2 regions of the Lawsonibacter sp. JLR.KK007 genome follow, and region 2 is predicted to be linked to the other one. Evidence: riboswitches for the same ligand, from Rfam matches in the RefSeq annotation. Region 2 holds a riboswitch; the other holds the start of a gene.
The links. Region 2 has a riboswitch for FMN ahead of VV088_RS03485 (ECF transporter S component). Riboswitches for the same ligand answer to the same signal wherever they lie in the genome.
Positions count from the first base shown of each region.

Region 1 (14,478 bases), on a different contig from region 2:
AGCCCCAGGTCGCAGTTGAAGGCGTTTTTGATCAGGTCCTCCCCGTAGCCGGTGACGGCGGCCCCCTTGATGACAATGCGGTTTTCGCACTGCCTGTAAATCTCCTTCAGCTGTTCCAGCACGATGGCCACCGGGTTGCCCTGGTTGGAGTGGTAATACTGATACAGCAGATCGCCGCCGGCCGTGATGAGCACGATTTTGGTGGTGGTGGACCCGGCGTCGATGCCCAGATAGGCGTCCCCGTTGTACCCGTTGATGGGAAGGATGTCCGGGCCGCCGGCACTGTTGTGCCGCTCCAGAAAGGCCGCATACTCCTCCCGGCTGGCAAACAGGGGGGGCATGGTGTCCACCACCGTGGCGGTGTTGGCGCTGTCTTCCAGCTTTTTCATCACCGTTTCGAAGGGGGCGGGGGCGTAGTCGGTGGCGCACAGGGCGGCCCCCATGGCGGCAAAGCAGTCCCCGTCCTCCGGGAACACAGCGTGGTCTCCGTCCAGCTTCAGCGTCTCCACAAACCGCTGCCGCAGGCCCATGAGGAAGTGGAGCGGTCCGCCCAAAAAGACGATTTTCCCCTTCAGCTCCCGGCCCTGGGTCAGGCCGGCCACCGTCTGGTCCACCACCGCCTGGAAGATGGAGGCGGCCACGTCCTCCTTCCGCCCGCCCTGGTTCAGGATGGGCTGGATGTCGCTCTTGGCGAACACCCCGCAGCGGGAGGCGATGGGGTAAATCTTCTCATGCTTCAGGGACAGCTCGTCCAGCTCGCTGACGGTGACGTTCATCAGGGTAGCCATCTGGTCAATGAAGGCCCCGGTACCCCCGGCGCAGGAGCCGTTCATCCGCTCCTCCAGAGCGCCGCCGAAGAAGATGATCTTGGCGTCCTCGCCCCCCAGCTCGATGACGGCGTCAGTGTCGGGGATGTATGTATTCACGGCGGCGGCGGTGGCGTAGACCTCCTGGACAAAGTCGATGCCCGCGGCGGTGGCCACGCCCAGGCCGGCGGAGCCGGTGATGGTGACCTTAATGTCCTGTCCGGAGAGCATATCCCGGATGGAATTCAATGTCTCCAGCGCCCGCTCCCGGGTCTTGGAGAAGTGCCGCTCGTAGGAGCGGAAGAGCAGCTTGTTTTGTTCGTCCAGCACCACGACCTTCACGGTGGTGGAGCCGATATCAATGCCGACGCGCAGACTCATAGGGTATAACCGCCTTTCAGGAGTAGGAAGCCTATTTTTCAATGGTATATGATACCGGCTTTTTGGTTGAAAAACAACGAAATTAACGGCTTTTTAACGGGGCAAAAGGGAAGAAAAGCGGGAAGTTAACGGCCTTTCCGTGAGCAAAAGCAACAAAACCCCCGGCGGATTCAATCCGCCGGGGGTTTTGTTGCTTTTGCTGCCGGTGACCGGGTGAACCCGTTCCGGTTCCTCGTTCTGGGCCAGCTCCGCATCTCGGGCCGCGTGCTGCCGCTCATCGACCGAGGGGGCGTTTTCAAAGATTTCCACCGCCTGCTCCCAGTGTTCAGTGGAGATGGTGCCGATATAGTACCCGCCCTCCTTCATGTCTCCAGAGCAGACGTAATAGAACCCCTCGTCTGTGGCCAGGATATAGTAAACGCTGGCGGCGTCCGCCCCTGTCCAGTCCGGGTCCGGCGGGGTGGAGGAAAAGGCGATGATATGGGTCCAGTCCCCGTCCCACTCCAGCGGGCCGTCACGGGGGATGGGGGAGAGAATCAGCAGATTCCTGATCTGCTCCAGCTCTTCCGGGTCGGTGAGCACTCGTCCGTCGTGGAGCATGGGCATGTTCAGCCAGATCCCCTGGGCCATTCCCAGGCGGGCGTGGTACTGGTTGTAGTCAAAGGTGGCCGGGGTCAGGTCCTCCCGCTCCCGGTAGCGCTGCTGCCGGGCCAGGCTCTCCAGGCCCCCCGGGGCGGAGACGTCCAGTGTCCCTGCCACACGGTAGGACTCCGCGCCCATTTCAGCGGGTGTGACCAGCAAGCACCAGTCCCGGTTGACGGCGCGGACGGTGTACAGCAGATAGGTGTGTCCGCTTGTTCTGTCGTCCGGGCTCTCCAGCAGGGTGACGCGGGGAGAGAGAAACGGGGCGTCGGACAGATCCAGATCCAGCTCCTCAGGGGTATTCAGCAGGTCGGCGGCTGAGTCCAAAATCTCCAGGGCCTGCTCCAGCAGGTCGGGGTCGGTGATGGGGGCGGGGTAGATCTGGCTGGAGATGAGGGATGGGGAGAACTGAACCGCCTGGGTATGGCTTACCTGATACCGGTACGGACCGTATAAGTTCCGAACCGGCTCCTCCCGCTCCGCAAAGACGAACACAGCAGACAGAGCGACGACAGCAATCACGGCGAACAGGGCGGTCTTCACTGTCTCCGGCTTCTTCACCAGGGCGGCCACCCGCTGCTGGATGGACTTCTTCCCGCCCGTCATGGCGGTGGAGCAGGACAGCAGGTCACGGGGCCGCGGGGACCGTGCCGCCACCATATCCACCAGGGTACGGCCATAGGGGATACGCTCCCCCTCCCCCAGCCGGGCCACCGCTCCCTCGTCGCAGGCCAGCTCGCCGTCCTGCTTGGACAGCGCCACCGCCAGCCACACCAGGGGGTTGTACCAGTGGAGGGCCAGAGCCAAGCACCGCAGCAGGGACCAGAGGTGGTCCTTGTGTGCATAGTGGGTCAGCTCGTGGGCCAGGATGTGGCGCAGGGCGGTCTCATCCTCCGCCGCCCCGGGGGTCACATAGACAGCGGGCCGGAGCACCCCGGCCAGGCAGGGGGAGGGCAGGCCCACCGCCGTATAGACGGGGATGGGGGCGTCCAAACCCTCCAACCGCTCCCGCCGCTTTCTCAGCCTCAGGGAAAAACCCAGGTTAGAAAGCAGAATAGCCGCTCCCGTCAGCCCCGCCCCCGCCAGCCACAGGGCAAGAACAATCTGTTCCGGGGACAGGATATAGCGGTACCAGGTAATTGTCTCCCCATCTCGCCGCAGACAGCCCGCTCCGTCTGAGTAGGATATGATATCCCCCGGCTCCAGTGTGGTTTCGATGTCAAGATTGAACTCGGCAACGGGCTTGCTCCCCTGGGAGAGCAGGGGGATGGAGGGCTCCTCCCACTGCCCCACCTCCAGGGCCAGATTGGAGGCCAGCACCGGCAGAGCGTCGGAAACCGGGGCGGGCAGCTCCACCTGGAAGGGCACCAGCAGCCGCAGGAGGACTACCCCCCACAGGGCGTAGCGGCACCGGGCGGACAGCCGGCCCTTGAGCAAACACCGCGCCGCCAGCACGATCAGAATCAGAACGCCGGAGGTGACCGCCCATTCTGTCAATAATTTCATCTCTGTCCCTCCTCTGCTTTGCGCAGAATTTCGTACAGCTCGTCGATCTCCGCCTTGGACAGGGCCTTGTTCTCCGCCAGAGCGGACATCATCAGCCCCACGCTGCCCCGGTAGACCTTGTCCAGGAAGGAACGGGTCTCCCCCTGGACGGCCTGTTCCCGCTGAAGGTTGGGGGAGTAGTGCTTGGCGCGGCCCTCCACGGTGCAGCGGACCAGACCCTTGTCCTCCATCCGCCGCAGGGTGGTGATGGTGGTGCTCTTGGCCCAGCCCAGCCGCTCGCCCAGCGCCCCCACCAGTTCCATCACCGTCTGGGGGGACCGCTCCCACAGGCAGTCCAAAACGTACCATTCGCTGTTGGTCAGGTTGATGCCGTCCATGAGGAAACCCTCCTTTGGTTTACATTGTAGACCAATCATAACACAGTTGGTCTACAATGTCAACCAAAATTTTGTGGAAGCCGGAGGGCGGTTGACAACCGCGTTCTTCTATGCTATACTAAAATAGACAACTGAATCATGAAATGTCTTCAGGGCAGGGTGCAATTCCCGATCGGCGGTACAGTCCGCGAGCGCGCAGGCGCTGATTTGGTGCAACTCCAAAACCGACAGTATAGTCTGGATTTGAAGAAGGTGTATGGAACCGGTCAGCGTAACAGCTGGCTTCCGCACTTTTTTCGCCCGTCCGGAACGCTGCTCTGTTGACCTTATACATACACCGAAATGATCGGCCTCTGAAGGGCATTCGTGCCTTCAGGGGTCCATTTTTTTCGGGAGGTTTTTCTATGAAACACAGTACAAAAAAGCTGACAGCCGCCGCGATGCTCTGCGCCCTGGCCTACGGGGCCGCCGCCGTGGGACGGGTCCCTCTGGTGCTTTTCCTGAAGTACGACCCCAAGGACATTGTGCTTGCGGTCAGCGGGCTGATCTTCGGGCCGTCCGCCGCCTGTGCCGCCGCCGTGACCGTCTCCTTCGCGGAGCTGCTGACGGTCAGCGAAAACGGCGTGCTGGGATTTTTGATGAATGTGATCTCCAGCTGCTCCTTCGCGTGTACCGCCGCTCTGATCTACCGGAGGAGACGGACCTTCGCGGGCGCGGCCGGCGGGCTCCTGTGCGGCTGGGGGTGCATGGTCGTGATGATGCTCCTCTGGAATTACCTGATCGCGCCGGTCTACATGGGCTGTTCCCGGCAGGCGGCGGCAGAGCTGCTGCTCCCGGTTTTTCTGCCCTTCAACCTGCTCAAGGGGGGCCTGAACACGGCGGGCGCCCTGCTGCTGTACAAGCCGGTCGTCCCATACGGGGAGCGGATTGCCCGGGACTGATTCCTGTTTTATTTCTGGACTTTTCGGACAGACTATGGTAAACTGGTCCCATAGCCATCAAACTACAAAATAAGGAGGAGCTTTTATGGACAACAAGGTTATGTATTCCCTGAGCTATGGTCTGTTTGTGCTGTCCGCCCGCCAAGGGGACAAGGACAACGGCTGCATCACCAACACCGCCATCCAGGTGACCACCGACCCCAACCGCATTGTCATCGCGGTGAACAAGAGCAACTACACCCACGACATGGTCAAGGAGACGGGCCGATTCACCGTCTCCATCCTGTCGGAGGAGGCCAAATTCGACCTGTTCCAGCGGTTCGGTTTCCAGTCGGGCCGGGATGTGGACAAATTCGCCGGCTTTGAGGACCACACCAGCAGGGACGCGGACGGCATCTGCTGCGTCACCCAGGGGACCAACGCCTGGCTGAGCTGCAAGGTTGTCTCCGCAACCGACCTGGGCACCCACACCCTGTTCCTGGCCGACGTACTGGACGGCGGGGTGATCTCCTCCGTCCCCAGCGCCACCTACGCCTACTACCAGGCCCACATCAAACCCAAGCCCGGGGCCTCCGCCGCCCCCAGCGAGAAGAAACGGTGGGTGTGCAAGGTGTGCGGCTATGTCTACGAGGGGGACGAGCTGCCTGCCGACTATATCTGCCCCCTGTGCAAGCACCCCGCCTCCGACTTTGAGCCGCTGGCATAAAATTTTTCAAAAACCCGCACCGGGGGCGAACCCTTCGGCGCGGGTTTTGCGTCTGTATAGGTAGACAACGGCCCCCTTCGCAAAAGGACCCTGGCGGAGCTGGGGAGGATTTCTCTGAATCGTACCAGATACATTGCGATCGGGGACAACCCTCCGTCATTGGCGTTGCGAATACCACCTCCCGCTGCGAAGGGAGGCTTAGAGCAAAAGGAGGCATATCAATATGGAGGATGGTAAGATCATCGATCTGTACTGGGCCCGGTCCCAGCAGGCCATCGCGGAGAGCGAGGCGAAATATGGTCCCTACTGCCACACCATTGCCCGGCGCATCCTGGACCGGGAGGAAGACGCAGAGGAGTGTGTCAACGACACCTGGCTCCGGGCCTGGAACGCCATGCCGCCTCAGCGGCCCGGGATCTTGTCCGCCTTCTTCGGCAAGCTGACCCGGAACCTGTCTCTGGACCGGCGGCGGCGGCTGAAGGCGGCCAAGCGGGGCGGCAGTCAGGTGGAGGTGGCCCTCCACGAGCTGGAGGACTGCCTGCCCGACCACCGCCGCCCCGACGAGAACCTGGAGGCCAGCGAGACGGCGGCCATCATCTCCGCCTTTCTCCGAACATACCCGGCAGAGGATCGGGCGCTGTTCGTCCGGCGGTATTTTTATCTGGAGCCGCTGAACGGTCTGGCGGACCGGTTCGGCCTGAGCGTGGGACAGACGAAATCCAGGCTCCACCGGATGCGGACCCGGTTGAAGCAGGAGCTGGAGCGGGAGGGGGTCGCGGTATGAAGGCAGAACATCTGTTAGACGCCATGGGCCTGCTGGACGACGATCTGATCCAGGAGGCGGAGGAGTACCGCCGTCCCCGGTCTGGACGCAATTACGGGGTCTGGCTGGGCTGGGCGGCCAGCTTTGCGGTGGTGCTGGTCCTGGGCTACGGAGTGAGCCATTTTGGCATGGGGGGCGGCAGCTCCACCGCCCCGGCCGGGAGCTGCGGAGGGTCCAGCCCCGCCTCCAGCGCGCCCAGCGGCCCCTCTGGGGACGAGACGGAGGACAGCTTGTTCCCCCCGGCGGAGTTCCCCTCCGGCGAATGGGCGCCGGAGTCCGGCGCGCCGGCGGACAGCAGCACCGGGGACCTGCCCCAGGGCAATTCGGAGGCTCCGGGGATAGGCTGCGAGTCCTTCGACGCGGCGGTGGAGTTCTTTGGCATGGAGCGCGGCCAGACCCCCGCGATCATGGTGGACGGCACGGTGTACTGGTACTGGTCGGAGACCGCTGTGGTCCGTCCGGATGGGCTGGAGGTTCGGGAGAGCACGTCCCGCACCCAGGGCATCCCGGAGGAGGACGGCCAGATTAACTTCCCCAAGGAGGGAGTCCGCTATGTGATACTGGAGGAAGGCCGGGTAGGGGTGAACTGGAACGGCAGCTATGAGTGGATGGTCTTTGTACCGGTCCCGCCTGAGGAGAACTGAGGGCAGCGGCTCCCGGCTGAAAAGCCGGGGGCCGTTTTTAAAAAAGTTTTGCCGGCCGGTCACAATTCCGGTCTCACAGTCGTGTTAAGGGTGAAAGGAGGTCGAGGGTATGACGGAATGGAACAGCGAGCGGCAGGCAGGACGCTTCGTGGAGGCCTACGCGGATGTGATCCTGCGGCTGTGCCTGACCTACTCTCTGACCAGGGAGGATGCCCAGGATATCTGCCAAAATATCTTCCTCACGCTGCTGGAGGACGGCCGGCAGTTTGCGGACGAAGAACATGAGAGGGCATTTGTCCTGCGCTGTACGATCAACGCCTGCAAGGACCTCCTGAAAAGCGCCGGGCGGCGGCGGAACGTGCCCATTGAAGAGGCCGAGCGGCTCCCCGCTCCGGAGCGGGAGGACAGCTCCCTGCCCGAGGCCATCCGCAGCCTGCCCAAGCACTACGGCACAGCACTTTACCTCTTTTACTACGAGGGCTGCAGCCTGGACGAGATCGCCCGGCTGTGCGGCTGTACGTCTGCGGCGGCCCGGAAACGCCTCAGCCGTGCCCGCAAGCTGCTGGCCAAAAGATTGGAGGTGGCCCGATGAACATCAAAGAGAGCTTTGAGCACGTGGGCTTTACCCCCGAGGAAAAAATGGACTTGACCGCCCGTCTGGAGCGGGCGGCGGAAGGGAAGGAAACCATGACAAACGCAACAAAACGGAAGCTGAAGAACATCAGCGGCGGCATGCTGTTCGGCGTGGCCGCGGCGGCGGTGATGACGGTGGGGACTCTGGCGGCGGTGCTGAACCCCGGTCTGCGCACCTGGTTCGATACGACCACCCCCGGCGCGCCCGAGGTGCTGGAGGACGGCATCTACCGCCTGGACCGCTCCCTGACCTACAACGGCTGGACCGTTACCCTGGACGAGTGCGTGGGGGACGACAGCAGCGTGTATATCTGGGTGGACGTCACCGCTCCGGAGGGGACAGTGCTGGCCCCCCGGGAGGATGGATATTTTCATATTGTGTATAACATTCCCGGCAAGGGCGGCGCCAATGTGACCCAGCTTCCGGATGAGGACTCCGGCGACAATAAAATGTCCTGCCTGATCCAGCATAACGTGCAGAATGAAGACGGAGGCCTGCGGGGAGAGGCGGTCACCATTCAGATCGACCCGATTATAGATTGCTGGTGGACCGGCCGCCTGACGGAACACGCTCAGCGGCACGAGGGAAGCGAGCTGACGGCGGCCATCCGCGACCATGTGTGGACCTTTGAGGACGTGAAGTTGGATTTCCCAGACCAGACCATCCATCTGGAGCCCAATGTGGAAGTCCCCTGGCTGGACGGGGCCGCCACCCTGACCCGGCTGGAGGTCTCTCCCCTCACTGTCCGGGTGGAGCTGGAGGGCGGCGCGTGCGCCGGCTACCTGGCCCACGCCAACAGCGACCCCTTCAGCTATGATGGGGTGGAGACAACCGTGATCGAGCAGGGCGGGTTGGTGATTGAAATGGGACCTGCCGATGAAGCCTCCAGCGTAAGCTGGTGGGAGAAGCTGTTTGAAATGGAGCAGGCCGTGACCGTGGAGGTGGTGCTTCAGGATGGCACAACATTAAAGCCCACGACAACGGTCCGCTCAGACGAGGGATACCGGGAGGACATTCCCTACCTGGCCTGGAGCCGCCGGTATGACGACACCCTGTCTGCCTCTGTCACCCGAGTGCTGGACCCCGCCCAGGTGGACCATGTGACGGTGTGCGGGGTGGCCATCCCCCTGGCCCCCTCCGCGTTGCCGTAAAATGAGCGTAAAAGAGCCTCCAGCCAATGATCCGGCTGGAGGCTCTGCTTATGGTTCCTCCGTATGCTCCAAAACCCGCACCTGGATTTCCAGCACCCGGCGCTGCTCCACCTGAGTGACAGTGACGTCCAGCCCCTCGGCCTGGAAGTGGTCCCCGGCCTCGGGCACCCGGCCCACCTGCTCCAGCACCCAGCCGGAGACGGTGGCGGCGTCGCAGGTTCCCTTCACCTGGAACAGGTCGTACATGTCGTCCAGGTCGGCGGAGCAGGCAATGAGATAGCTGCCGTCGTGCTGTTTTTGGAAGGTTTCGATCACCTCGTCGTGCTCATCCCAGATCTCGCCCACCAGCTCCTCCAGAATATCCTCCAGGGTGACGATGCCCTCCGTCCCGCCGTACTCGTCCACCACCACCGCCATGTGGACCTTGCTTTTCTGCAGGATGCGCAGCAGCTCAAAGGCTTTGGTGTTGCCGGTGGTGTAGAGCACCGGGGAGGTCAGGGAGGACAGGGCGGTCGCCCCCCGGTAGCGGGCGGCGTAGAAATCCTTTTCGTGGACAAAGCCCACAATGTTGTCGATGGTCTCGTGGTAGATGGGGATGCGGGAGTATCCTGTCTCCGCAAAGAGGGATGCCAGCTCCGCCATGGTGCTGTCCTCTCCGGCGGCGGTCAGGTCCACCCGGGGGGTGAGCAGGTCGGACACCTCCAGCTCGCTGAACTCGATGGCGTTGCGGATCAGATCGCTCTCGTGCTCGTCCAGGCCGCCCTCGGTCTCGGCCTGGTCCACCATGCCCACCAGCTCCTCCTCGGTGATGCCGTCCTCCCCCTTGGCCCGAAAGACCTTGCTCATCAGCCGTTTCCACTGGGTGAACAGGAAGTTCAGCGGGGTGAGCACCACCATGAACAGCCGGAGCAGAGGCTGGGCGAACATGGCGAAATCCTCCGGCCGCTCCTTGGACAGGCTCTTGGGGGTGATCTCGCCAAAGACCAGGATGATGATGGTGAGGGCCACGGTGGCCACAGTGGGGCCGTACTGATGGAACCACCTGGTGCACAGCACGGTGGACACGGTGGTGGCGGTGATGTTGACGATGTTGTTGCCGATGAGGATGGTGGACAGCAGCTTGTCATACTCCTCCGCCAGGGCCAGGGTCTTGGCGGCCCGGCGGCTGCCGCCGTCCGCCCGGGTTTTCAGGCGGATGCGGTTCAGGGAGGTGAAGGCGGTCTCGGTGGCGGAAAAATAGGCCGACAGGACCACCAGGATCAGCAGGGTAATCAGCATCGCAATACTGGCACTGTCTATGTCCATAGGGAAAGAATCACTCCAATTTCATGTTTGCCCCGCCCGAGGACGGGGTATAGTTAAGTAGGGAGTATACCACACCTGTTTTTGGAATGCAAACCTATTTTGCCCGGAGCCGGAAAGCTTCACGGTTTTTTAACAAAAAAGCGGAGAAAGGACTTGACGGCGGGGGACAGGCGTGATATAGTAACACTTACCTGTGAAAAGGGGCTTTTTTCTGCTGTCCGGATGCGGTGTCCTGGCGGCGGACCCCTCCACCTGACCGTCAGGCCACAGGGAGGCAGCAGCCGAACTTCCACCGTGCGTTTGGGCGTATTTCTGCGCCCTTTGGCGCTGGATTCGGCAAAGACAGGCCGCGTCCGGCGTTTTCTTTTGGAAACGCGGGCACGCAGACGCTCCTGTCAAATAAAAAAGGAGGTGCCGAACAAATGGCAGCAAAGGCCGGCGCGCGCATCAAGATCACCCTGCGGTGCTCTGAGTGCAAGCAGAGAAACTACAATACCTTTAAAAACAAGAAGAATACCCCCGACCGTCTGGAGTTGAACAAATACTGCCCCTTCTGCAGGAAGCACACCGTTCACAATGAGACGAAGTGACAGGCGTAACGCCGAAAGGAAAGAAGGGTAAGTAATGGCTGAAAACGAAAAGGCCGTCCAGGCCAAGAAGGACAAGAAGTCCGATAAGAATGCCAAGCCCGGCTTCTTCGCCCGCGCGGGCAAGTGGTTCCGGGACATGAAGAGCGAGCTGAAGAAGGTCCAGTGGCCCACCCGCAAGCAGACCATCAACAACACCCTGATCGTCATCGCCTGCGTGATCGTGGTCGGCATTTTCATTGCCCTGTTCGACTTCGTGGCCAACGAGGCGATCAGTCTGCTCATCGGCGCCTTTAAAGGGTGACGCGGATGGCGGATAACGCAAACTGGTACGTGGTCCACACTTACTCCGGCTATGAGAACACGGTGAAGGCCACCATCGAGAAGTATGTGGAAAACCGCAGCATGCATGAGCTGATCCATGAGATCAGCATCCCTCTGGAAACGGTCACCGAGATCACGGACAACGGCCCCAAGGACGTGGAGCGCAAGGTGTTTCCGGGCTATGTTCTGGTGAAAATGGTGATGAACGACGAGACCTGGCACGTGGTGCGCAACATCCGGGGCGTTACTGGCTTTTTGGGCGAGGGCAACAAGGCCATCCCCCTGAGCGAGGCCGACGTGGCCGCCCTGGGCGTGGAGAAGCGGGAAATCGTAGTCAGCTACGCGCTGGGCGACACCGTGCGCATCACTGACGGCGCCCTGGAGTCCTTCCTGGGCACCGTGGACGAGATCGATCTGGACAACGGCAAGGTCCGCGTGGTGGTGTCCATGTTTGGACGGGAGACCCCCGTGGAGCTGGAGCTGGACCAGGTAGAACCCGCGAACGCATAACGGCGATCAGCCTGCGGCCCAAGGCCGCATCAAGTGGGAGGAGCGGAACGCTCCGCCAAACGACCACATTTTTCAAATTGGAGGTGCTCTTTCGTGGCACAGAAAGTAACTGGATATGTAAAACTGCAGATTCCCGCCGGCAAGGCGACTCCCGCCCCCCCGGTCGGCCCCGCGCTGGGCCAGCACGGCGTGAACATCGCCGCCTTCACCAAGGAGTTCAACGAGCGGACCAAGAACGACGTGGGCCTGATTATCCCCGTCATCATCACCGTCTACGCCGACCGCTCCTTTACCTTTATCACCAAAACTCCCCCCGCTCCCGTGCTGATTAAGAAGGCCTGCGGCATTGACAAGGCCTCCGGCGTGCCCAACAAGAACAAGGTCGCCACCATCAGCAAGGAGGACGTGCGTAAGATCGCCGAGACCAAGATGCCCGATCTGAACGCCGCCTCCATCGAAGCCGCTATGAGCATGATCGCCGGCACTGCCCGTTCCATGGGCATCCTGGTGGGCGACTAAGGAGGGTTCAGGAATGTTTAGAGGAAAGAAATATAAGGAGAGCGCCAAGAAGATCGACAAGAACGCTCTGTACGATACCGCTGACGCCATGAAGCTGGTGGTGGACACCGCCGCCGCCAAGTTCGACGAGACGGTGGAGCTCCACGTGAAGTTGGGCGTCGACTCCCGCCACGCTGACCAGCAGGTCCGCGGCGCCATCGTTCTGCCCCACGGCACCGGCAAGACCCAGCGGGTGCTGGTTTTTGCCAAGGCCGCCAAGGCCGATGAGGCCCGTGAGGCCGGCGCCGACTTCGTGGGCGAGATGGATCTGGTGGAGAAGATCCAGAAGGAGAATTGGTTCGACTTCGACGTGGTGGTAGCCACCCCCGACATGATGGGCGTGGTGGGCCGTCTGGGTAAGGTGCTGGGCCCCAAGGGCCTGATGCCCTCCCCCAAGGCCGGCACCGTCACCATGGACGTGACCAAGGCCGTCAACGAGATCAAGGCCGGTAAGGTGGAGTACCGTCTGGACAAGACCAACATCATCCACTGCCCCATCGGCAAGGTGTCCTTCGGCCCCGAGAAGCTGAGCGAGAACTTCACCGCCCTTATGGGCGCCATCATCAAGGCCAAGCCCGCCGCCGCCAAGGGCCAGTATATCCGGAGCTGCACCGTGGCTTCCACCATGGGCCCCGGCGTCAAGGTCAACGGCGCCAAGCTGGTGTAATTTGATACTTTGACATAGAAATCCCCCGGTTTCACGACCGGGGGATTTTTGTATTTGCTATTCGGCCAATCGCCATATTGAGTAGTTGTAACCAGTTTCTTCGATGTATGGACAGTCGGACCAAGTGTGTAGCCAAAGACCGCCAGCTCCCCACTTTGAAACCACTTTATTTACCCCAGTTCCAAATTTTAATGAGTTAACAATTCCAATGTGATGAGGTCCGTATGGATATGTACTTTCATTAAAACCGTAAACAAATACATCTCCCACTTGGGCGTTACCTCTGGGACTAATAAGATTGTCGCTACCATAAGTTGCAGGGTAATCACGGACAACCAGGTCATATGATCCATCAGTAAAATATGTCCAAGGTCCCGTACCGTTACTATTTGCTAAACCTAACCATATATTATTATTATAAGACTGACTATACAACGCATAAGAGGTACAATTGTAACTGGGTAAATTTTCATGGGTTACCCCTCTTAGTAAAGATGCTTGAGGATAAGCCCGTTTATCATTTTCAATTGCCGCTGCCATTGTATCTTGATCGTATTTGTTTGAATCAATTTCTGTGTACTTCACTCCAAATACTCTACCTTCTGCGGCTTCTACAGGACTTCCCTTCGGTGTATATACAGTCGTAATACGAGGCAAAGCATATGGAAATATAGTTGACTCCGTATCGTCTATTTCAGTATAGATGATTGAATACAAATCCTCAGCTACATAGTCCCCAAGAGATTTTTTAGTTTTACTCAGTGAATAGCCATCTTGACAATAACGTTGTAGTAAATCTAAATAGTCTGGACGAGTTTCAAGTTCTTGGAGTCCGTTAAACCGTCTTTTAACCGTTTCATATCCAATTTCAAATGTATTAAAAGAGTATATATCACATAAAAATGGGTAATTTAGCACAGTTTGAAGCAAAGCATCTGTGGTTAGATTGGTCAGGACTTCATCAGGAATTTGGCACGCTCTTCTTCTGGTCAATGTATCACCAAGGTCAATCCATTCCTGTGTGCCAGGAAGAATGGGATACTCGTAAGGCGTGTCAATGGTATACTGTGGCTCAGGATTATCAGTTGCACCTATTAATAGTATAAATAAGCATATTATGGACAGTAGAAACAGAGTGCGTTTCGATGGTTTTTTCATTTTACATGCCTCCTTTATAAATTAACACAACAGTACAATAAAGTTATAAATTTATTATACACTTATTTTGATAGAGAAGTCAACTAGAATTAAATAAAGTCATCATCTTTGACGATTTCTATAACTGATAGGTCAAGGAAAGTTTACACCTGTTCCAGCTGGTGGAACACACTCTTGGACCGTAGAGCCACCAGAGTGGACAGGGCGGCGGCCCCCAGCAGGACGGTCCAGGGGGGCAATGCGTCGAAGAGAAGGCCGTACCCCGCCTGGCCCAGGGGGGAGGCGCAGTTGGCCACCGCCTGGATGCAGGCGATCACCTTGCCCAGCAGCTGGCCGGGCACCTGGGCCTGGACCAGAGTGAGGAGCACCACGGTAAACAGGGTGGCGACGGACATGGCCAGCATGGACATGAGGGTGATCAGCCAGTAGCTTGCCGCCGCGGGCACCCCAGGGAGAACAGACAGCCCCATGACCGCCGCCGCCCCTGCGCAGGCCAGCATACAGGCCGAGCCGTGATGGGGTTTCAGCTTTGCGCCCAGCACCCCGGCCAGCGCTCCGCCCAGCAGCCCTCCAAGGCCCATGGCCGCCTGGGTCAGCCCCATGCGGGCATCGCTCATGCCCAGCACCTGGACTACAATGGCGGGGATGCCCACGATCATCACCGCCGACAAGATCAGGTTGAAGGCGGCCAGTACCAGTGTCACCGATAAAAATACGGGCCTGTCCCGGGAAATGTACCGCCAGCTCTCCCCCAGGTC
Region 1 is NZ_JAYWSY010000002.1:715,076-729,553, reverse strand. It holds gene VV088_RS13460 (acyl-CoA dehydratase activase) at 1-1,187, opposite strand, end outside; gene VV088_RS13455 (M56 family metallopeptidase) at 1,281-3,335, opposite strand; gene VV088_RS13450 (BlaI/MecI/CopY family transcriptional regulator) at 3,332-3,712, opposite strand; FMN riboswitch at 3,854-3,970, shown strand; gene VV088_RS13445 (ECF transporter S component) at 4,117-4,653, shown strand; gene VV088_RS13440 (flavin reductase) at 4,739-5,359, shown strand; gene VV088_RS13435 (RNA polymerase sigma factor) at 5,583-6,143, shown strand; gene VV088_RS13430 (hypothetical protein) at 6,140-6,826, shown strand; gene VV088_RS13425 (RNA polymerase sigma factor) at 6,936-7,418, shown strand; gene VV088_RS13420 (DUF4179 domain-containing protein) at 7,415-8,611, shown strand; gene VV088_RS13415 (HlyC/CorC family transporter) at 8,660-9,916, opposite strand; gene rpmG (50S ribosomal protein L33) at 10,339-10,506, shown strand; gene secE (preprotein translocase subunit SecE) at 10,541-10,807, shown strand; gene nusG (transcription termination/antitermination protein NusG) at 10,813-11,337, shown strand; gene rplK (50S ribosomal protein L11) at 11,431-11,856, shown strand; gene rplA (50S ribosomal protein L1) at 11,870-12,562, shown strand; gene VV088_RS13385 (CHAP domain-containing protein) at 12,620-13,720, opposite strand; gene VV088_RS13380 (MFS transporter) at 13,864-14,478, opposite strand, start outside.
Region 1: linked by a shared signal. The riboswitch ahead of VV088_RS13445 (ECF transporter S component) and the one ahead of VV088_RS03485 (ECF transporter S component) in region 2 are both predicted to bind FMN.

Region 2 (14,478 bases):
CAGGACCAAAAGGATCGGGATGCTGTGAAGGACGGTGGAGACAATGACGTCGGAGTAATCGGTCAGCCGGTTGCCCGCCGCCACCTTCAGTGCGCTGGGGCCGTAGTAGGACTGGAGGATGGTCTTGGCGATGAGCTCCACCGCGTAGATCACCGACAGAAGCACCGCCAGCACCTTGGAAATGATGCTGTTGACCTTGGGCGGCCAGGCCAGGGTCAGGGCGGACAGAAACAGCCCTGCGGCCAGACTGAACACGATGTACACTGGGGCGTAGGCCAGGGATGTCTTCATATAGACGTGCAGCACCAGCTCCAGATAGAGCAGCAGCACCGGAAACAGCAGCACCCGCTCCAACGTCTGGATCATCACCGCAGCCTCGCTGCGGCGGGAACGGCTCCGGCTGCCGCTCATCCTTCTTCCGTTATAACCCATTGGGTCCGACCTCCAAACTAAAATGCCTGTTTTTGCCTATCCTACTTTACTCACTTGACCCCAGACAGTCAAGGGCATTTTCTTGAATTTTTCATAAATTCCAAAGCCCTCCTGTCCGGCAGGTCCGACGCGCTCCCCTAGCCAAACAGGGAAAACAGGTCCATCTGGCTGGTCTCGGGCAGGCCGCCGAAGGCGCCCGCCTCCTTCAGCAGCTGGATATGGGTCTTGGATACCTTGGGACAGGCGGCGGCGATCTCCTCAATGGAGACAAACTCCCGCCCCTCCCGCTGCTCCGCCAGGGAGAGGGCGGCCGTCTCTCCCAGCCCGGCCACCGAGACAAAAGGGGGCCGCAGGGTCCCTTTTTCCAGGTCCATGGTGAACCGGGTGGCCTGGGACTGGTAGATGTCCATCCGCTCAAACTGGAAGCCCCGGAGGTAGAACTCGTAGCACACCTCCAAGGTGGTGAGCATATCCTTCTCCACAGCGGTGGCCTCCTTGTCCTTGGCCACAATTTCCCGCATTTTCTTCCGGCACACGTCCATCCCACGGCACATATAAACCTCGTCAAAGGCTTTGGCCCGGATGGAGAAGAAGGCGGCATAAAAGGCCAGGGGGTAGTGAACCTTGAACCAAGCGATGCGAAAGGCCATCATCACGTAAGCCACGGCGTGGGCCTTGGGGAACAGGTAGGCAATCTTCTTGCAGGAGGTGATGTACCAGTCCGGGACCCCGGCGGCCTTCATCTCCTCCTCTGCCCCGTCGGGCAGGCCCCGGCCCTTTCGGACCGACTCCATAATCTTGAACGCCCGCTTGGGGTCCAGCCCCTTGGAAATCAGAAACAGCATAATGTCGTCGCGGCAGCCGATGACCTCGCCAACAGGAATGTTGTTCTGCAAAATCAGGTCCCGGGCGTTGCCCAGCCACACGTCGGTACCGTGGGTAAAGCCGGAAATGCGCAGCAGGGTATCAATCTGGGTGGGCTGCGTCTCCACCAGCACCCCCCGGGTGAAGGGCGTATTGAACTCCGGGATGGCCACCGCGCCGGTGGGGCCCATCACCGGGTCGTTCTCAAAGCCCAACGCCTTGGAGGAGGTAAACAGCGACATGGTGTCTTTGTCGTCCAGGGGGATATCCCGGACCTTCACGCCGGTCAGGTCCTCCAGCATCCGAATCATGGAGGGGTCGTCGTGGCCCAGCATGTCCAGCTTCAGCAGGTTGGACTCCATGGAGTGGTACTCAAAGTGGGTGGTGATGATATCGCTGTTGGGGTCGTCGGCGGGGTGCTGGACGGGGCAGAAGTCGTAGATCTCCCGGTCCTGGGGGATGACCACCATGCCGCCGGGGTGCTGGCCGGTGGTGCGCTTCACTCCGGTGCACCCAATGGCCAGCCGGTTCTCCTCCGCCTTGGAGACCGTCTTCCCCTTCTCTTCCAGATACTTTTTCACATAGCCGAAGGCGGTCTTCTCGGCCACCGCGCCGATGGTCCCCGCCCGGAAGACGTGGGTCTGGCCAAACAGCTCAAAGGTGTATTTGTGGGCGCTGGACTGGTACTCGCCAGAGAAGTTCAAGTCGATATCGGGCACCTTGTCGCCGCCAAAGCCCAAAAAGGTCTCAAAGGGGATGTTGAAGCCGTCCTTCACATACGGGGTCCCGCAGACCGGACAGACCGCGTCGGGCATATCCGCCCCGCAGCCATAGGGGTGGGCGGGGTCCTGGGCGTAGTCGAAGTCGGTGTGCTTGCACTTGGGGCAGCGGTAGTGGGCAGGCAGGGAGTTGACCTCGGTGATGCCCGACATGTAGGCCACCAGAGACGAACCCACCGAGCCCCGGGACCCCACCAGATAGCCGTGCTCCAGGGAGTTCTGCACCAGCTTCTGGGCGGACATGTAGATAACGTCGTACTTGCATCGGATGATGTCTCCCAGCTCCGTCTCGATGCGGTCCACCACGATTTTGGGCGGGTCCTCCCCGTACAGCTCGTGGGCTTTGCCCCACACCAGCTGCTTCAGCTCCCCATCGGAGTTCTCCAGCTTGGGGGCGAACAGACCCTGGGGCAGAGGCTCAATGGGGTCGCACCAGCTGGCGATGAGGTTGGTGTTGGTCACCACCACCTCCTTCGCTTTCTCCTCCCCCAGATAGGCAAACTCCTGGAGCATCTCATCGGTGGTCTTGAAGTAGATGGGCAGGCTCTCGTCGGCGTCCTCAAATCCCTTCGAGGCCAGCAGGATGTGGCGGTAGACCTCGTCCTCCGGGTCCAGGAAGTGGACGTCCCCGGTGGCGCACACCGGCTTGCCCAGCTCCTCCCCCAGCTTGACGATGGCCCGGTTGAAGTCCCGCAGCTCCTCCTCCGACCGCACCAGCCCCTTGCGGAGCATGAACATGTTGTTGCAGATGGGCTGGATCTCCAGATAGTCATACCAGGAGGCAATGCGTTTCAGCTCCTCCCAGCTTTTCCCGTCGGTCAGAGCCCGGAACAGCTCCCCCGCCTCGCAGGCGGAGCCCAGGATCAGCCCCTCCCGGTTCTCGTTGATGAGGGATTTTGGCATGATGGGGTATCGCTTGAAGTGGTCCAGATAGGACAGGGATACCAGCTTGTACAGGTTGCGCAGGCCGGTCTGGTTCTTGGCCAGCACGATGAGGTGCTTGGGCTGGCGCTTGGCCTTGCCCTTCCCCCGGATGGTGCGCATGTAAGGGTTTACCTGGGACAGGTCATGGAACCCCAGCGCCTCCAGCTTTCGAAAGAAGTGGGGGAGCATGTAGGCCACCGTTGCCGCGTCATCGCTGGCCCGGTGGTGGTTGAAGGCGGGCAGATGCAGGTGCTCGGCCACGATATCCAGCTTGTACTTGCCCAGTTCGGGCAGCAGGTTCTGGGCCAGAATCAGGCTGTCCACCGAAGGGTTGTGGAAGGGGATGCTGTACTTCTCACACCCGGCGGCGATAAAGCCCATGTCGAAGTCGGCGTTGTGGGCGGCCAGGGGCCGGTCCCCGGCAAAGGCCAAAAAGGCCCGCAGCGCCTCCTCCTGAGAGGGCGCTCCGGCCAGCATCTCGTCGGTGATGCCGGTGAGGCGGATGATCTCCGGAGGCAGCATGCGCCCCGGGGCGGCGAAGGTGTTGAAGGTATCGGTAATCTTCCCGTTTTTCAGCACCACTGCGCCGATCTCGATGATGACCTCGTACTTCTTGTTCAGGCCGGTGGTCTCAATGTCGAAGCAGACGATCTCGCTGTTGAAGGGGGCGTCTGTCTCCCCGTGGACCGCCACCCGGTCGTCCACGTCGTTGATGTAGTAGGCCTCCACGCCGAAGAGGACCTTGATTTTCTTGGCCGAGTGCTTGGCGTTGGGGAAGGCGTGGGCCACCCCGTGGTCGGTGATGGCGATGGCCGGGTGGCCCCAGGCCTCGGCCCGCTTGATCACGTTCTTGTCCCGGCCGATGGTGGAGTCGGTCTTGAAGCCCACCGCCGTCAAGGCGTCCATGGCGGACATGTTGGTGTGCAGATGGAGCTCCACCCGTTTCTCTGGGGCGGTGTCCATCCGGGGAGTGACCTCCGTCACACTGACCGCCGCCGGCTCCAGCACCATATCGCCGTAAAAACGGTCCAGGTTCAGCCGGCCCTGGACCTTGACGTGCATCCCCTTTTTGATCCCGTCCACCAGAGGCTTCCCCTCCTCGCCGGGAAAGAACTTGTTCACCCGGATGGAGCCGGTGTAGTCCGTGATATCGAAGGCCACCACCCAGGCTCCCCGCTTTTTCAGCTCCTTGTTGTCGATGGCGAAGACGTCCCCCTCCACCACCACGGCGCCCATATCCAGTTCCAGATCCCGGATTGGGACCGGGGCCTTGGTGACGGGCCGGCCGAAGACAACCTTGCCCTGGGGCTTTTTGTCCCCCTTGGGCGGAGCGGGACGGGGGGTGTGTTTCAGCGCCGCCCGGCGGATGGCCTCCGTGCGGGCAAAGGGGTCCAGCTCCTTCTCGGGCTTGGGCGGTTCCGGCGCGTCGGGAACCTCCGGGTCCGGAGGGGCAGCGGCCTCCGCCGCCTCGATCTTCACGCTGGTCAGGCCGTAGGCCCGGCACAGTGCCTCCTCCGCCTGGATGATCAGGTTCGGGCCTGCCCCGGAGGCCCCCTCCACCGTGATCTTGGCGCTGCGGCTGGCCTTGTCGATGGCGGCGGACAGGATCAGCCAGCCCTCCACCCCGTTGCACAGCTCGGTCCACTGGCGCAGGGCGGCAAACATCTGTAAAAATGGTATCTTTTGGGACATTCAGTCGCTCTCCTGTTCATGTGTTCGGTTTGGACGGCCAGTCCCAGTCGTACAGGGTCCGGCCGTTTTTATGCCAGATGCGAATCTCCCGGCGGCCCCAGTCCCTCTCAACGGACTGAGAGGCCAGCATCAGCTTCTCAGAGAAATAAGAAAAGGCGTTGCGCAAAATGGTTTCGTCATCCCCCAGGCACTCCAGAAGGGTAACTTCCACAATATTCCGCACATCGTCGTCCCCATTGGCGTACATGTCCTCCACAAAGTCAATGTACCGGCGGATGGTTTCCCTCTCCCGGTTGGTCTTCAGCAGCCGCTCCAACGCTCCCAGCAGGGTCTCGCTGCCGAAAAAGACGTGCCCTAAAAGCACCTCATAATACTCCAGGTGCTCCGCATAGGCCGTCCGAAACTCAGGGAACTGCTCTGACAGCCTCCGGGCAAAATATTCCTTGTCCATTACAGCGTCTCGATCAGGGCAAACAGCTCATCCACCAGCCGCTCCTGGGGGACCTTTTTGACGATCTCCCCCTTCTGGAAGAGCAGGCCCTCGCCCACGCCTCCGGCAATGCCGCAGTCGGCGGCGGCGGCCTCGCCGGGGCCGTTGACGGCGCAGCCCATGACCGCCACGGTGATGGGCTTGTCCACCGGCTTCAGCCGCTCCTCCACCTCATTGGCCAGGGCGATCAGGTCAATTTTTGTCCGCCCGCAGGTGGGGCAGCTCACCAGCTCCGGACCCTCCCGGCGCACCCCCGCCGCCTTCAGAATCTCCCTCGCGGCGTAAATTTCCTCCACCGGGTCGGCGGACAGGGACACCCGCATGGTGTCCCCCACCCCCAGGGCCAGCAGGCCCCCGATGCCCACGGCGGACTTGAGCGTGCCCATCCGCACCGTCCCCGCCTCGGTGACGCCCAGGTGCAGAGGGTATTCCTCCCGCAGGTGCATGAGCCAATATGCCTGCACCGCAGTCTGTACATTGGAAGCCTTCAGCGAGACGCAGATGTCCGTAAAATCGTACCGCTCCAGCAGTCGGATCTGTCGTATGGCGGACTCCACCATACCCCTGTAAGTCACACCATACCGTGCCTTTACTTCCCGTTCCAGCGAACCGCTGTTCACCCCGATGCGGATCGGGATATTATGTAAACGGCAAGCGTCCGCCACCTGTTTCACATAGTAAGCTCCCCCGATGTTCCCCGGGTTGATGCGCACCTTATCCGCCCCGGCGGCGATGGCCTCCAGCGCCAGCTTATAGTCGAAGTGGATGTCCACCACCACGGGGATGGGGCTTTGCTCCTTGATCTTCCCCACCGCCCGGGCGGCCTCCATGTCGGGCACCGCCACCCGGACGATCTCACACCCGGCGGCGGCCAGCTTCTTGATCTGGGCCACCGTGGCCTCCACGTCCTGGGTGGGGGTGTTGGTCATGGACTGAATGGTAACGGGAGCGCCCCCTCCAATGAGGACGCCGCCCACGTTGATCTGTTTTGTCATGCTTACCTCCCGAACAGCTTGCCCACGTCGCTGAGGGTGACCGCCAGCATCAGGCACATGAGGGCGGCCAGGCCGGCCAGGTGGACGTAGCCCTCGTACTTCGCATCGATTTTCCGGCGAAACAGCCCGTAGATCAGGCCGTTGAGCGCCAGAAAGAACACCCGGCCCCCGTCCAGAGCGGGCAGGGGGAGCAGGTTCATCACCGCCAGGTTGACGGCGATCAGCGCCGCCAGATAGCCCAGGTTCCAGGCGGCATCCAGGAGGGTGGGAGACTGGCTGCCCACCTCCCCCATCATGTTCACAATACCCACCGGGCCGGACATATCCCGCAGGCCCACCGCGCCGGTGATGAGGTCGCCCAGACTGATCCACCCCAGACGGACAAAGTCGACGGCGGTCTTCCAGGAATAGCCCAGCGTCCCCAAAAAGTCCGTCGGGTCGGCGGTGACCGCCATGGACAGCCCCCGCAGGCGGGTATAATTGCCATTCTCATCGGTGCGCTCCTGATAGGGCAGGTGGACGTCCTTCAGCTCCACCCGCTGGCCGTCCCGCTCCACCACGAAGTCGATGGTCTCCCCCGCCCGGTCCAGGTAAAAACGGGCGTTGCCGTAAACCAGCACCCGGTGGCCGTCCACCGACAGGAACCGGTCCCCGGCCAGCAGGCCGCAGTCCTCGGTGCCATAGCCCTCCAGGGGACCGCCAAACACCTCCACCCGGAACCCTTGGGCCGGAGCGTAGAGGACGGCGATGATGACCACCCCGGTGATGAAATTCATAAAAGCCCCGGCGCACAGGATGATGATCTTCTTCCACCAGGCCGCTTTGCCGAAGGAACGGGGATCGGCCGAGTCCTCGTCGTCCCCCTCCAGGGCGCAGAAGCCGCCAATGGGCAGCAGGCGCAGGCTGTATACGGTGCCCTCTCCTTCCCGAGGCTCCTCCGTATTTTTCCGGCTCTGCCAGATGACAGGGCCCATGCCGATAGCGAACTCGTTCACCTTCACCCCCAGCAGCTTGGCGGTGGCGAAGTGGCCCAGCTCATGGGTGGCCACCAGAACGCCGAAGATCAGAATCGCGACGATGATATAAAGCATAGGAAATACGCCTCCAAAGGTTTACATAACAGACTCCCGGGCCGCCTGGTCCGCGTCCAGGATGTCCTGCATGGTGGGGTTCTGGACCGGCGGCACCTGGGCCATGGCCTTCTCCACCTTGGCGGCGATGTCCAAAAAGCCGGTCTTCCCCGCCAGGAACTGGGCGACAGCCTCCTCGTTGGCCCCGTTGAGGATGGCCCCCGCGGTGCCGCCGGTCTTAGCCGCCTCCAGGGCCAGGGCCAGACAGGGAAAAGCCTCCAGGTCGGGGGCGCCGAAGGTGAGAGGGCCGCAGTTCCACAGGTCCAGAGGGGCAGACGGTCCGGGCACCCGCTTGGGGTAGGTCAGGGCGTACTGGATGGGCAGGCGCATATCGGGCGCGCCCAGCTGAGCCAGCATGGCATTATCACAGTATTCCACCAACGAGTGGATCATACTCTCCCGATGGACCACAACCGAAATTTTTTCCACCGGCATGCGATACAGGTGCATGGCCTCGATAACCTCCAGGCCCTTGTTCATCAGGGTGGCGGAGTCCACGGTGATCTTGGCCCCCATGGACCAGTTGGGATGCTTCAGGGCGTCCTCCACCGTTATGCCGGCCAGCTCCGCCCGCGTTCTGCCGTAAAAGGGCCCGCCGGAGCAGGTGAGGATCAGCCGCTTCACCTCGCCCCGGTCCCGGTTGGCCTCCAGGCACTGGAACAGAGCGGAGTGCTCCGAATCCACCGGGTAGAGCTTCGCGCCGTAGTCCTTGGCCTCCTCCAGGACAAGGGGGCCGGCGCAGACCAGCGTCTCCTTGTTGGCCAGGCAGACCCGCTTACCCTCCCGGATGGCGGCCAGGGTGGGCCGCAGGCCCGCCATGCCCACCAGGGCGGCAATGGCCGCGTCCGCGCTGGAGATGGTGGCCGCCTCCAGCACCCCCTCCAGCCCGCTGAGGACGTGGATGTTGGTGTCCGCCAAACGGACCCGCAGGTCGGCGGCGGCCTTCTCGTCCGCCAGGGCGGCAATGGCCGGCCGAAACCGCCGGGCCTGCTCCTCCATCAGCTTGACGCTGGAGTTGGCCGCCAGCGCCGCGGCCTCCATGCCGCAGGCGGCAATCACTTCCAAGGACTGCCGCCCGATGGAACCGGTGGAACCTAAAACTGTCACCTTTTGGCTCATAATTGTGTTCCTTTCTATGCAAACACCCCAGGATTGCATCCAAAATCCCCCCGTTGCAAAGGGAGGCTTCTGCCGCTGCGGCGGGACGGGGACGCTGTTCTCAAAACGCCGGCAGAACCTCCACCAGCAGCAGCAGCATGGGGGCCGCGAAGGTGGTGGAATCAAACCGGTCCAACATCCCGCCGTGGCCGGGCAGAAGGGCGCCGTAGTCCTTCACATGGTGCTGCCGCTTGATCAGAGAAAAGGACAGGTCCCCCAGCTCGGTGATGGCGCTGCCCAGCAGGCCGTACAGAGCCATAACCGGCAGTTTGACTGTCACCCCGCCAAAATACTGCACCAGCCAGCCGTAGAGCAGCATGCACAGGCACCCGGTGACGATGCCTCCGATGTAGCCCTCCAGCGACTTGTTGGGGCTGACCTGGGTGATCCCCCGGTGCCGCCCCAGAAAGACTCCAAAAAAGTACGCCCCGATATCGGTGGTGAAGGCGCAGATCACCGGCAGCAGCACGTAAAACTGTCCGCAGTCAAACCACTTCAGCTGCACCAGGGCGGACAAAAAGACCGGGATGCCGATGCCGCCGAAGAGGCAGACCATAATGCTGCTGAAGCTGATCTCCCCCTCCGCGCCGTACTGACGCAGGGCCGGGAGGAACAGAGCCGCCATCAGCAAAAGGGCCGCCGCCCGGGCGGTCCAGCCGCCGAAGCCCACCCCGTGTCCCAGGGGGATCAGGACGGCGGCCACGGCGGTGACGGCGTACATCCCATTGTGGTGGGGCACCTGAGCGGCCCGCAGCAGCTCGAAGGAGGCCATCCCGGCGATAAAGGCCACCAGCACCGCCAGCGCCAGGGGGGGCAGAAGGTAGAGGGCCGCCAGAAAGGCCGGTCCCAGCGCCACACCCACAAGAATCCGAGTTGCCAACGCTACACACCTCCAAACCGGCGGTCCCGGCTTTGATACGCGGCAATGGCCCGGTGGAGCTCCTCCTTAGAGAAGTCGGGCCACAGCACATCCGTGATATAAAACTCCGAATAGGCCGCCTGCCATAGCAAAAAGTTGGACAGCCGCAGCTCCCCGCTGGTGCGGATCACCAGATCCGGGTCGGGGACGCCCTGGGAGTAGAGATAGCCGCCGAACCGGTCCACCGTCAGGTGATTGGGATCGGCTTTGCCGTCGATGCAGTCCTGGGCAAAGGCCCGGGCCGCCCGGACCAGCTCGTCCCGGCCCCCGTAGTTCAGGCAGATGTTCACCTGACAGCCCTCGTAGTGCCGGGAAATTTCCCGGGTCCGCTCACACAACTCCCGCAGCTCCGGGGTCAGGGGGGACAGGTCGCCAAAAAATTCCATCTTCACCCGGTCCCGCTCCATCTGGGCGATGGCCTCCAGCAGGTACTTTTTCAGCAGGCCCATAATGGCTCCCACCTCCTCCTCCGGCCGCTTCCAGTTTTCTGAGGAGAACGCATAGACGGTGAGGTAGTCCAGGCCGATGTCCTTGCAGTAGGTGGCAATGGTGCGGAAGGTCTCCGCTCCCGCCGCATGACCTGCCGTTCGGGGCAGGCCCCGCTTCTTGGCCCAGCGGCCGTTGCCGTCCATAATGATGGCGATGTGCCGGGGCAGACGGGAGAAGTCCACCTCGGTCTGCGCTGCCATTTTTTTGGAAAAGAGGGCCATGGGCGGTCGCTCCTTTTTCATGTTTCTATGCCGGGAAACGGGCCGGTGTCCTCACCGGCCCGCTGTCTGCAGTTACACCGCCATCAGTTCCTTTTCCTTCTTGGCGGTCAGGTCGTCGATGTCCTTGCACCGCTTGTCGGTCATGTCCTGAAGCTCCTTCTCCAGCTTCTTCTGGTCGTCCTCGGTCAGCTCGGACTTTTTGGTCTTCTTCTTGATGTCATCCATGGCGTCCCGGCGAATGTTCCGCAGGGCCACCTTGCCCTCCTCGCCGTACTTGCGCACCTGCTTGGTCAGCTCCTTGCGGCGCTCCTCGGTGAGCTGGGGGAAGGCCAGACGGAGGACCCGGCCGTCGTTCTGGGGGTTGATGCCCAGGTCGGAGGTCTGGATGGCCTTCTCAATGGCCTTCAGCAGGGACATGTCGTAGGGCTGGATGGTCAGGGTCCGGGGATCGGGGGAACCGATGTTGGCCACCTGGTTCAGCGGCGTGGGAGCGCCGTAATACTCCACCATGATCCGGTCCAGCACGCCGGCGTTGGCCCGGCCCGCCCGGACGGCGGCGAAATTGGATTTAACCACCTCAATGGTCTTCTGCATTCTCTCATCATAGCTTACGATCTCAGGGCTCATGGTCATTACTTCCTTTCTTGTTTTTATCCCACAATGGTCCCAATGGTCTCGCCCATCACCGCGCGGTAGATGTTTTCCGGGTCCTTGAGTGCGAAGAGGAGCACCGGGATCTTGTTGTCCATCGACAGCGATGTGGCGGTGGAGTCCATCACCTTCAGGTGCTGAGCCAAAACGTCGTCGTAGGAAATGGCGTCGTACTTCGTGGCGGTGGGGTCCAGCTTGGGGTCGGCGGAGTAGACGCCGTCGATGTTCTTGGCCAGGAGGATGACGTCCGCGTCGATCTCGGCGGCCCGGAGAACGGCGGCGGTGTCGGTGGAGAAGAAAGGATTGCCGGTGCCGCAGCCGAAAATGACCACGCGGCCCTTCTCCAGATGGCGGATGGCCTTGGAGCGGATGTAGGGCTCGGCCACGGCCTGCATCCCGATGGCGGTCTGTACCCGGACCTCCACCCCCTTCTGCTCCAGCACGTCGGCCACGGCCAAGGCGTTGATGGCGGTGGCCAGCATACCCATATGATCGGCCCGGACCCGCTCCATGGCTCCGCCGCCGTCCTTCACACCCCGCCAGAAGTTGCCGCCGCCTACCACAACGCCCACCTGGACCCCACGGTCCACACAGCGTTTGATCACGTCGCAGACCCGGCCGATCACCTGGAAGTCCAACCCCCGGGAAGCCTCTCCTGCCAGGGCTTCGCCGCTGATTTTCAGCAGCACGCGTTTATACTTGGGCTGATCCATGAACTACCCCTCCTGTTCGTTTTCTTGCCTCTATTTTAATATATTTTTTACCGTTTGCATAGAGGGTAAGTCAAACTTTTTCAAATTGTCCACAATTTGCCCGTCCGGCGAAAATTAGGGGTTGCATTTTCTCCGCCGCTGTCGTATAATAGAGCAGACAACTGGATACGATGTCTTCAGGGCGGGGTGAAATTCCCCACTGGCGGTAAAGTCCGCGACCGGACACGGAAACGTGTCCGCTGACCCGGTGAAACTCCGGGACCAACGGTTACAGTCCGGATGGAAGAAGATGTGTGTGAAACAAAACACGCGCCGTTTTGGTGCGCGCAAGCACGCCTCCTTGTTTGTTTTGACACCTGGAAGACATGGTCTTTCAGCGGTCAAATACAAAAAAGGAGTGTTTTTTATGTCCAATCCCGCCACTGTCTCCCATTCCAGACGCGCCATCTCCACCCGGGCCATCACCGTCACCGCTATGCTCTCGGCGGTGGCCTGCGTCCTGAACATCTTCGACTTCCCCATCCCCTTCCTGATCCCCGCCTTCATCAAAATGGACATCGCTGACCTGCCCGAGCTGCTGGCCGCCTTCTCCCTGGGGCCCTGGTACGGCGTGACCGTCACCTTCCTGAAGAACCTGCTCAAGGTCATCATCAAGGGCACCTCCACCGCCTACGCCGGCGAGCTGTGCAATTTCATCCTGGGCGCCGCCTTCTCCTTTACCGCCGGGGTGATCTACCACTACAAGAAGTCCCGGAAGAGCGCCCTCATCGGCGCGCTGGCCGGGGCGGCGGTGATGGCTCTGCTCTCCATCCCCTGCAACTACTTCATCTCCTACCCTGTCTACACCAAGTTCATGGCAATCGACAAGATCATCGCCGCGTATCAGGCGATCCGCCCCGGCGTCAACGGCCTTCTGGAGTGCCTGATTATCTTCAACGCCCCCTTCACCCTGCTCAAAGGGCTGCTCACTGCCGCCCTGTGTTTCCTGGTCTACAAGCCCCTCTCCCCTATCCTCCACGGCGCCGGCAAATAAACCGGAAGCAGTCCTCCTCCTCTCTCACCAAAAGCGGGACAGGTTTTCACCTGCCCCGCTTTTTTGCGCGCTTTTTTTGCTGGCGCAGGAGGTACTTTTCCTGCCGCTCCTGCTCCCGGCGGCTTTGGACGTCCCGTTTCCGGGCCAGTCCCTCCTGCTCCCGCTGACGGCTTAGAGCCTCCTGGGCCCGGGTGCTGACGCCCCGCTCCCCGGTGGCCGCACGGGCCTCCCGCTGGACCCGTTTGGGATTCCTGTGCTCCGGAGCAGGGCGCTCCCCCTCCGCCGCCGGGCTGAACCGCAGCCTGTGCCACTCCGTTTCGATCCACTCATAGAGCTGGGCGTCGGTGGGTTCGGCTCCAAAGACGGCTCTGGCCGCCGAATACCCTGACTCGTCCCACCGCTCCGCGATCCCCACCCAGAAGGGCGGCTGGAACAGCACGGTAAAGCTGCTTGCATGTCGGTCCATATTCAGTTTCCTCCCTGATTGTGTGTCAGAGAATGGACGACCCGGGAGGGAAGGTTACTGACGGGAGCGCGGCCCGCGGACGGACTACCTACCGCCCTGTGTTTTTATCTCTGCAGTGCCATTATACCAGATCCGAACCAGCTTTGCAAATACCGCCTCCCTCTGCGATGGGAGGCGGTTTCACTTCTCTGTAAGTGCTGCTCCTGGATATCCCTTACGTCTCCACCACGGCCAGCACATCGTCCACGCTGGTCAGGGCCTGGAAGATCTCCTCCCGCCCCGCTCCCTGCCGGGAGCTGAGGGCCAGAACAGCGCAGGACGCCCCGGTCTCGTCGTTTTTCCGGTTGATCTCCAGGTCTACAATCTTCACGCCCAGCATATGGCACCGGTCCACCACCTCCTCCAGGCAGGAGGGCTTGGTATACTCCACATACACGCCGATCTCCCGGTTGCTCCGGAGCAGACGGTACTCCAGTTTGGAGAAAAACACCTCTGCCACCAGCACCAGGATGGTGGTATACACCGCCCCCTCGTAAAACCCGAAGCCGCAGCACAGGCCCACAATCGCCACCACCCACAGCCCCGCCGCGGTGGTCAGGCCCTTCACCCGCCGCCGCCGGGTCACCATGATGGTGCCCGCGCCGATAAAACCGATGCCGGACACCACTCCGGCCCCCATGCGGGCCACGTCCAGATAATAGTGCATCGTCACAAACAAATGCACGCTGGTCATGGCGGCGATGGCCGCCCCCAGACAGATCAGGATATGGGTGCGGAAGCCGGCGGGCCGGCGCTTCTCCGCCCGCTCGATGCCGATCACGCCGCCGCACAACAGCGCCAGCGCCACCCGGAAGACAACGCCGGACAGGCCCATCCCCCGCAAAAAATCCAATTCGTGCAGCATATCCCCGCCTCCTATATCTCGTCGATGGCCCGCACGTCCGGGCTGTAGGACAGATTGGCCAGCAGTTTGGTGTGGGACTGGCTTTTTGGCAAATGCAGATAGAGCACTACGCTGACTCCACCGCCGCTCTGTCCCTTCCGCTCCAGCTCCACGTCGAAGATCTGGATGCCCATGGCCTTCAGCAGGGCGATAAAGTCCCGCAGGCGCTCGGGGGACACCAGCTCCACATACAGATTCATGTTCCGGGACCGGGACAGCAGAAATTCCTCGATCCGGGGCAGCACCTTGATGCTCAGGAAAATGGCTGCGAAGCCCGCCAGCGCCCCCTCGTAGAACCCGGCTCCAATGGCCACGCCCAGGCAGGCCGAGGCCCACAGCCCCGCCGCGGTGGTCAGCCCCTTCACCTCCGACTGGTCGGTGATCAGGATGGTGCCCGCCCCCAGAAAGCCCACTCCGCCGATGGCCTTGGCCCCGATGCGGGAGACGTCGATCTTCTTCTCCAGCAGCGCCGAGACCTCCGCCCACTGGGTATTCATCATCACCCACAGATACTGACTCAGCACACCGGTCATGGCGGACCCCAGGCACACCAGCATATAGGTGCGAAAGCCCGCCGGA
Region 2 is NZ_JAYWSY010000001.1:597,593-612,070, reverse strand. It holds gene VV088_RS03535 (LTA synthase family protein) at 1-432, opposite strand, end outside; gene VV088_RS03530 (PolC-type DNA polymerase III) at 570-4,691, opposite strand; gene VV088_RS03525 (DUF7674 family protein) at 4,708-5,142, opposite strand; gene ispG (flavodoxin-dependent (E)-4-hydroxy-3-methylbut-2-enyl-diphosphate synthase) at 5,142-6,176, opposite strand; gene VV088_RS03515 (M50 family metallopeptidase) at 6,179-7,267, opposite strand; gene VV088_RS03510 (1-deoxy-D-xylulose-5-phosphate reductoisomerase) at 7,289-8,425, opposite strand; gene VV088_RS03505 (phosphatidate cytidylyltransferase) at 8,526-9,344, opposite strand; gene VV088_RS03500 (isoprenyl transferase) at 9,347-10,093, opposite strand; gene frr (ribosome recycling factor) at 10,166-10,720, opposite strand; gene pyrH (UMP kinase) at 10,744-11,457, opposite strand; FMN riboswitch at 11,626-11,752, shown strand; gene VV088_RS03485 (ECF transporter S component) at 11,864-12,490, shown strand; gene VV088_RS03480 (YjdF family protein) at 12,537-12,956, opposite strand; gene VV088_RS03475 (MgtC/SapB family protein) at 13,171-13,860, opposite strand; gene VV088_RS03470 (MgtC/SapB family protein) at 13,872-14,478, opposite strand, start outside.